DNA from 3 places in the Undibacterium sp. Rencai35W genome. Region 1 is predicted to be linked to each of the others. Evidence: predicted binding sites of a transcription regulator. Region 1 holds the regulator's gene; each other region holds the start of a gene.
What was found. Region 1 encodes HrcA, which represses chaperone genes, less so after heat shock. Its sites were predicted from a motif close to TTAGCACTCNNNNNNNNNGAGTGCTAA; they were not measured.
Positions count from the first base shown of each region.

Region 2: a site for HrcA is predicted at 1,520-1,546, ahead of groES (co-chaperone GroES). Genes of this name have one in related genera too.
Region 3: a site for HrcA is predicted at 1,361-1,387, ahead of rpoH (RNA polymerase sigma factor RpoH). Genes of this name have one in related genera too.

Region 1 covers NZ_JBMPPC010000005.1:180,242-182,517, reverse strand. The annotation lists gene fur (ferric iron uptake transcriptional regulator) at 43-480, shown strand; gene ACO0K3_RS12710 (response regulator) at 485-868, opposite strand; gene hrcA (heat-inducible transcriptional repressor HrcA) at 926-1,954, opposite strand; gene ACO0K3_RS12700 (ArsR/SmtB family transcription factor) at 2,104-2,276, shown strand, end outside.
Region 2 covers NZ_JBMPPC010000002.1:52,712-54,987, reverse strand. The annotation lists gene groL (chaperonin GroEL) at 1-1,049, opposite strand, end outside; gene groES (co-chaperone GroES) at 1,095-1,385, opposite strand; gene ACO0K3_RS04205 (GNAT family N-acetyltransferase) at 1,900-2,276, opposite strand, start outside.
Region 3 covers NZ_JBMPPC010000007.1:150,291-152,566, reverse strand. The annotation lists gene ACO0K3_RS15790 (SCO family protein) at 1-351, shown strand, start outside; gene rpoH (RNA polymerase sigma factor RpoH) at 396-1,292, opposite strand; gene ACO0K3_RS15780 (cell division protein FtsX) at 1,555-2,276, opposite strand, start outside.

The DNA.
Region 1 (2,276 bases):
ACCCTATATCATAAAGCAGATAGACCTTTTTTTACTGAAAACATGACGAATTCCACTACTGACCTCAAATCCAGCGGCCTCAAGGCGACTTTGCCAAGATTGAAAATTCTGGAAATTTTCCAAAACAGTTCGATTCGTCATCTGACAGCAGAAGACGTCTATAAAATCCTGCTCAACGAAAATATGGACGTCGGACTGGCAACGGTGTATCGCGTTCTGACTCAGTTTGAACAAGCCGGCTTGCTACATCGCAATCATTTTGAAACTGGCAAGGCAATTTTTGAGCTGAACGAAGGTACGCACCATGACCATCTGGTCTGCTTGGACTGCGGTCTGGTGGAAGAGTTCTTTGATGAACAAATTGAAAAACGCCAGCAAGCGGTCGCCCAGGAGCGCGGCTTTACTATTGCAGAGCATGCTCTAGCGCTGTATGGCAACTGCACAAAAGTCAATTGCGAACACAAAGCACGTAAAGCATAAGGCGCTATTTACCTAACTTTACAACCACACTGGCGACGGTATCCAGCACACGCTGTGCATTAAACGGTTTCACAATGAAGCCATGGATGCCTGCTTTAACCGCCTCACTTACCGTATCCTGATCCTTATTCGCGGTGACCATCAGCACCTTCACGTCTGGCAACGCTTCTTTAATCTTTGGCAAAATTTCCAGTCCGCTGATTTTAGGCATCACCACATCAAGCAAAATGATTTTTGGCTTTAACTTGACCGCCATCTCCAAACCAGTACTGCCGTCAGCCGCCTCACCGATCACGTTGTAAGCCTCGCTGCGCAGGATGACACGTAACACTTCACGCGTCGCTTCGTTGTCATCAACGATCAAAATAGAGATGTCTTTGTTATGCATACGTATCTTCACTGACTGAATGTCTGATCACAATCACGATGCCATCACCACGACAAGTTAATTGTTCACAGAACCTAAGGCATTAGAAAGTAATTTCGCCGTAATATCTACAATCGGAATGACACGCTCATACGCCATGCGTGTCGGACCAATTACACCCAGAGTACCTACAATTTTGCCGTTCACGCCATAGGGCGCAGTGACAATACTCATTTCGTCCATCGGCACCAACTGCGATTCACCACCGATAAAAATCTGCACGCCAGTTGCCTTACTCGACACATCCAGCAACTGCATCAGGCCGGTTTTTTGTTCGAACATATCAAATAGTTTACGCAAAGAAGTCATGTTATTCGACAGATCCTGGACGTTCAACAAATTGCGTTCACCGGAAATCACGACTTCATCAGACTGATCCGACATCGCGTCGCTACCCGCCTCGACAGCCGCCTGCATCAGACGCGTCATATCGTTTTGCAACTGACGTAATTCGCTGTTGATACGCAACCGGGCATCTTCAAAACTCAAGCCGCCAAAATTCTGATTCAGATAGTTTGCTGCCTGTACCAATTGCGAAGCATTGTAGTCAACATCGGTCAGCAACAAGCGATTATGTACCTCGCCGTTCGGCGCAACCACAACCAGCAAAATCCTTTTTTCAGACAAGCGCAAAAACTCCACTTGCTGAAAAATAGATTCATGTCGCGGCGTCATCACGACTCCGGCAAATTGCGACAGCGACGATAAAACCTGGGCAGCATTCGAGATGATTTTTTGCGGTGAATTGGCAAATACATTCGCCTGCATCCGGGATTCCAGCGCGGTACCGTCAATTTCTTGTACCGTCAGCAATTTATCGACAAAAACACGATATCCCCGCGGTGTAGGAACACGTCCTGCCGAAGTGTGCGGACTCGCCACGAAACCCATCTCTTCGAGATCCGCCATCACATTGCGGATGGTCGCAGGTGATAACTCCAGACCGGAAATTTTAGACAAGGCCCGGGAACCTACCGGCTGGCCATCAGCAATGTAGCGTTCTACCAGGGCTTTCAATAATGTTTGTGCGCGGATATCAAGTTCCATAAAGATATTCTATGTCAGTGAGAGATGAATGGCATAAAAATCTATGGTGAAAAATGAATCGTAAGAAAAGAACCGTAAATAAAGAAAGTAAAAATCCGTTTACTTTGATATTTCAATCAATATAGAATTATTGAATTAAAAGGGACATCATGGAAACCAAACAAGCCGTTGCCGCACTTGCCGCGATCGCACAAGATTCCAGGCTTGCTATTTTTCGCCTGCTGGTACAAAGCGGTCCTGACGGCCTGATCGCTAGCAAAATTAGCGAGAATCTGGGAATTGCGCCGTCGTCACTCTCTTTTCACTTAAAAGAGCTGACTCA
Region 2 (2,276 bases), on a different contig from region 1:
CGGATTTGCTTAACGCGTGCTTCGATACCAACAGCCTGGCCAGCGCCATCGATCACGGTGGTGTTTTCTTTACCGATTTCGATACGTTTAGCTTGACCCAGATCTGCCAGAGTCGCTTTTTCAAGTGTCAGGCCAACTTCTTCAGCAATCACTTGACCACCGGTCAGGATAGCGATGTCTTCCAGCATGGCTTTGCGACGGTCACCGAAGCCTGGTGCTTTAACAGCAGCAGTTTTCAGGATGCCACGGATGTTGTTCACAACCAGAGTTGCCAGTGCTTCGCCATCGACATCTTCAGCGATGATCAGCAGTGGGCGACCGGATTTTGCAACTTGTTCCAATACTGGCAGCAGGTCACGGATGTTCGAGATTTTTTTGTCGAACAACAGGATGAACGGGTTTTCCAGGATAACAGATTGTTTTTCTGGATTGTTGATGAAGTACGGTGACAGATAGCCACGGTCAAACTGCATACCTTCAACGATGTCCAACTCATTGTCCAAAGATTTACCATCTTCAACAGTGATCACGCCTTCTTTGCCGACTTTGTCCATTGCCTTGGCAATGATGTCGCCGATGTTTGCATCGGAGTTGGCAGAGATGGAACCAACTTGAGCGATTTCTTTGTTGGTTGTTGTTGGCTTGGACAGAGTCTTGATTTCAGCAACGATGGCTGTAACCGCTTTGTCGATACCGCGTTTCAAGTCAGTTGGGTTGAAACCAGCTGCTACATATTTGAAACCTTCACGAACGATGGCTTGTGCCAGAACGGTCGCTGTTGTTGTACCGTCACCAGCGTTGTCAGAAGTGCGGGAAGCCACTTCTTTCACCAGTTGTGCACCCATGTTTTCCAGCTTGTCTTTCAGTTCGATTTCTTTAGCGACTGAAACACCGTCTTTAGTGACTGTAGGTGCGCCAAAAGAGCGCTCCAGAACAACGTTACGGCCTTTAGGACCTAATGTTACTTTAACTGCGTTAGCGAGAATATTCACGCCATTAACGATCTTGGCGCGTGCATCATCGCCGAAAATTACTTGTTTAGCTGCCATGTTAAATCTCCAGAATCTTGAATGGGATTGTGATACGGGTAGGGATTACTTCTGTACGATCGCGAAGATGTCTTCTTCACGCATCACCAGAACTTCGTTACCGTCAACTTTGACTGCTTGACCAGAGTATTTGCCAAACAGGACGCGGTCGCCCACTTTGACTTCTAATGCGCGTACAGAGCCGTTTTCCAGCACTTTGCCGTTACCAACAGCGAGTACTTCACCTTGATCTGGTTTTTCAGCAGCTGCGTCAGGCAATACGATACCGGATGCAGTTTTTGTTTCCTGATCCAGACGCTTGACGATAATGCGATCGTGCAGGGGACGAAGGTTCATACAAACTCCTTTTGATTAGCTATAAATAGCAATGGTTTTACAAAATAATGTGTAGCTCTATTTGCAATTGGGCAGAAAAGTGAATCGCTGACCAGATATAGCTACACGTAAATTCTTAAGTGAGCGAGGTGTTATTAGCACTCTCTCCCGACGAGTGCTAATTATATGGGCGAGGGGCGTCTATTTCAAGACCGATTCGTCGAATTTATTGAAAATACTTTAATAATCAGTTGCTTAGCCTGATTATTTGGCGGCCGGAATTCATTTGAGTTTCAATTGCGGCGAGGTAATGCAAAGCTTAGTATCTGCCTGGCGGTAAGCGTTTTGTTTTAATTTTATGGATGATTGGCTGAACTCTGATTCCTGAATGCTGACGTTGGCATCCGAATTCCGGGACGGTCGTCTTTGTTATCCAAATCGGCGCCAGGCCTCACCTGTCTGCATTTTTATTGGTGAAGTATTGCGCAATCGAAAGTGAGGCAGTGACAATGAGGTGATGAATATGAGCGTCTAGTTACTGCTCGGATGTCGTTTGATTCAGTGTTATTTTGTTCAAATCCATCTCCATAAAATGCCAGTTGTTCTGCAAGGACCTCGCTACTTCGGTTCCTTCGTAGGGAGCGCAGTCATTGAATCCTATGGCTTTGTAGAGATGCTGAGCGGATAGCATGAAAGGGGCGGTATCAAGAACGACACGTTGATATCCGAATGCTTTAGCATCGCTGAGTATTTTGCATAAAAAAGTTTTTCCGAGGTGTTTGCCGCGAAAATCTGGGCGGATGTATAAACGTTTAATTTCAGCGATACCAGCGCTAAGGTAGCGCAAGCCGACCATGCCAGCTAATTCATCATCCAGTTCCACCAGATAGAAAGCACCGCGCGGTGGCGTAT
Region 3 (2,276 bases), on a different contig from region 1:
GCTGAAATGGCGACAGTAATGAAGCAATTGGGAACCTTATCCGATAAGGTACAGGTCTTGTTTGTGACGGTTGATCCAGAGCGCGACACGCAGGCTTTATTAGCTGCATATGTGCCTAATTTTGATCGCAGATTTCTAGGAATGTACGGTGATGCGGCAGCCACGGCTAAGGTCGCGAAAGATTTTAAAGTGTATTACCAAAAAGTGCCGGGAAAGACGCCAGGTTCCTACACGATGGATCACACTGCAGGTAGCTATGTATTTGATCCTGAGGGACGAATACGCTTGTTTTTGCGTCATGGACAGGGCGCTGAACCGATTGTCCACGATCTGAAATTACTTCTGCAATAAAAAAAGCACTCCTTGGAGTGCTTTTTATTTAGGCTGATTCCAGATCATGCAAAACTAGCCAAAGCGCCTTTCATCTTCTTCAATGCAGCGCTTTCGATCTGGCGGATACGTTCCGCAGAAACGCCATACTCATCAGCTAATTCATGTAATGTTGAGCCAGAACCATCATCATTTTTTAACCACCGTGACTCGACGATGTGACGCGAGCGCGCATCAAGTTTGGACAAGGCGCTTTCTAAGCCTTCGCTTTGCAAACGATCACGTTGACGGGCTTCCAAAACACGGGTTGGTTCTTCGCTTTCTGTTTTCAGATACGCGATAGGTGCAAACTTATCGTCGTCATCGTCAGTTGGCGCATCCAGAGCAATATCTCTTCCGGATAAGCGCATTTCCATTTCGATGACTTCTTCGCGTTTGACATCCAGAGTTTTAGCCAATGCATCAACCTGTTTAGGTGACATTGAATCTAAACCTTCTTTATGACTACGAAGATTAAAGAATAATTTACGTTGTGCTTTAGTCGTCGCCACTTTGACCAAGCGCCAGTTTTTCAAAATGTACTCATGCATTTCTGCTTTGATCCAGTGCATCGCATAGGACACAAGGCGCACACCCTGATCAGGATCGAAGCGTTTCACGGCTTTCATCAGACCAATATTGCCTTCTTGAATCAAATCAGCATGTGGCAAGCCATAACCGAGGTACCCGCGGGCGATGGATACAACCAGGCGCAAGTGCGACATAACCAGTTGTTGGGCGGCGCTCAAATCATTATTTTGGGTAAGTTTTTTCGCCAGATCGATCTCTTGCTCGTGCGTGAGCATAGGCAAGCGGTTCACCGCTGAAATATAGGCGTCAATATTACCCAGACTGCCAGTAAAGCCTAAAGCGAGCGCTGTGCTATCCGAAGATGGCATCACAGATGTCGATGATTGATTCATTCTTCCTCCCTATTTGCTGCCGATTTAGCCACAGTTTTGGGCTAAACCACCAATTTCAAGTTCTTATATTAGCACTCTCTTGAGTTGAGTGCTAATACTCGAAATTTATATGCTTAATATAGAAAAACTATATTAAAAAATAATGGTTAATTTGAAACTGCTATTGATAATTAGAGGGGTATTTAAGAAAAAAGTTTCGGATTATTTGGAAGTAAGTGCGTATCGGCACCCCCCTCGCAATTCCTCTTGGATTGATCATTAATCAGGTCAGCCGCGATAGCTGTCTTCTCACCGATAGAAAGGCACCACATAGTCCGAGCACGACGCTGGTTGCAAGCAATACTATGCTGGCTACCAGTCCCAGCGGTACTAAGTGAAACTCCGATGCATATAACTTAGCAAATTCTGCAATGGCTTGATTGAGCGGGCGCAAAGACAGGGCAATTAAACCCAAAGCGATGCCACCGGCAAGAAACCCCAATAAAGCGCCGGTATAGTAGTAAGGTCTATGGATGAAGCTATTGGTTGCGCCTAATAAACGGGCAATCGCAATTTCTGCCTGATGGGAAATCACCTGCAAGCGCGTGGCATTAAAAATCACCACGACCACGACCACACTTAGTGTAATCGCCAGAAAGAGTAAAGATAGCTGCAATACCTGCACCAGTGCAGCCAATCGTTTTACCCAGGCAGAATCCACTTGTACCACATCAACTCCCGGTAAGCTTTTAAGCTGCTGCGTTAAGAATTCAACTCGATGTGCGTCGGAATTTGACAAGGACAAAATGTAAGCGTCGGGCAGCGGGTTGCCACCCAAAGTAGATAGCACTTCTGCCAGACTAGATGTTTCTTCTAAGGCGGCAAGCGCTTTGTCTTTCGTTACAAAATTAAGCTTTGCGCTGATATTCGCATCTTTTAATAGTTTTTTTATTGTGAGCGACAGAGCGGTTGCATCTGATCTTGCGGTGTCAGGCGTAAGAAATA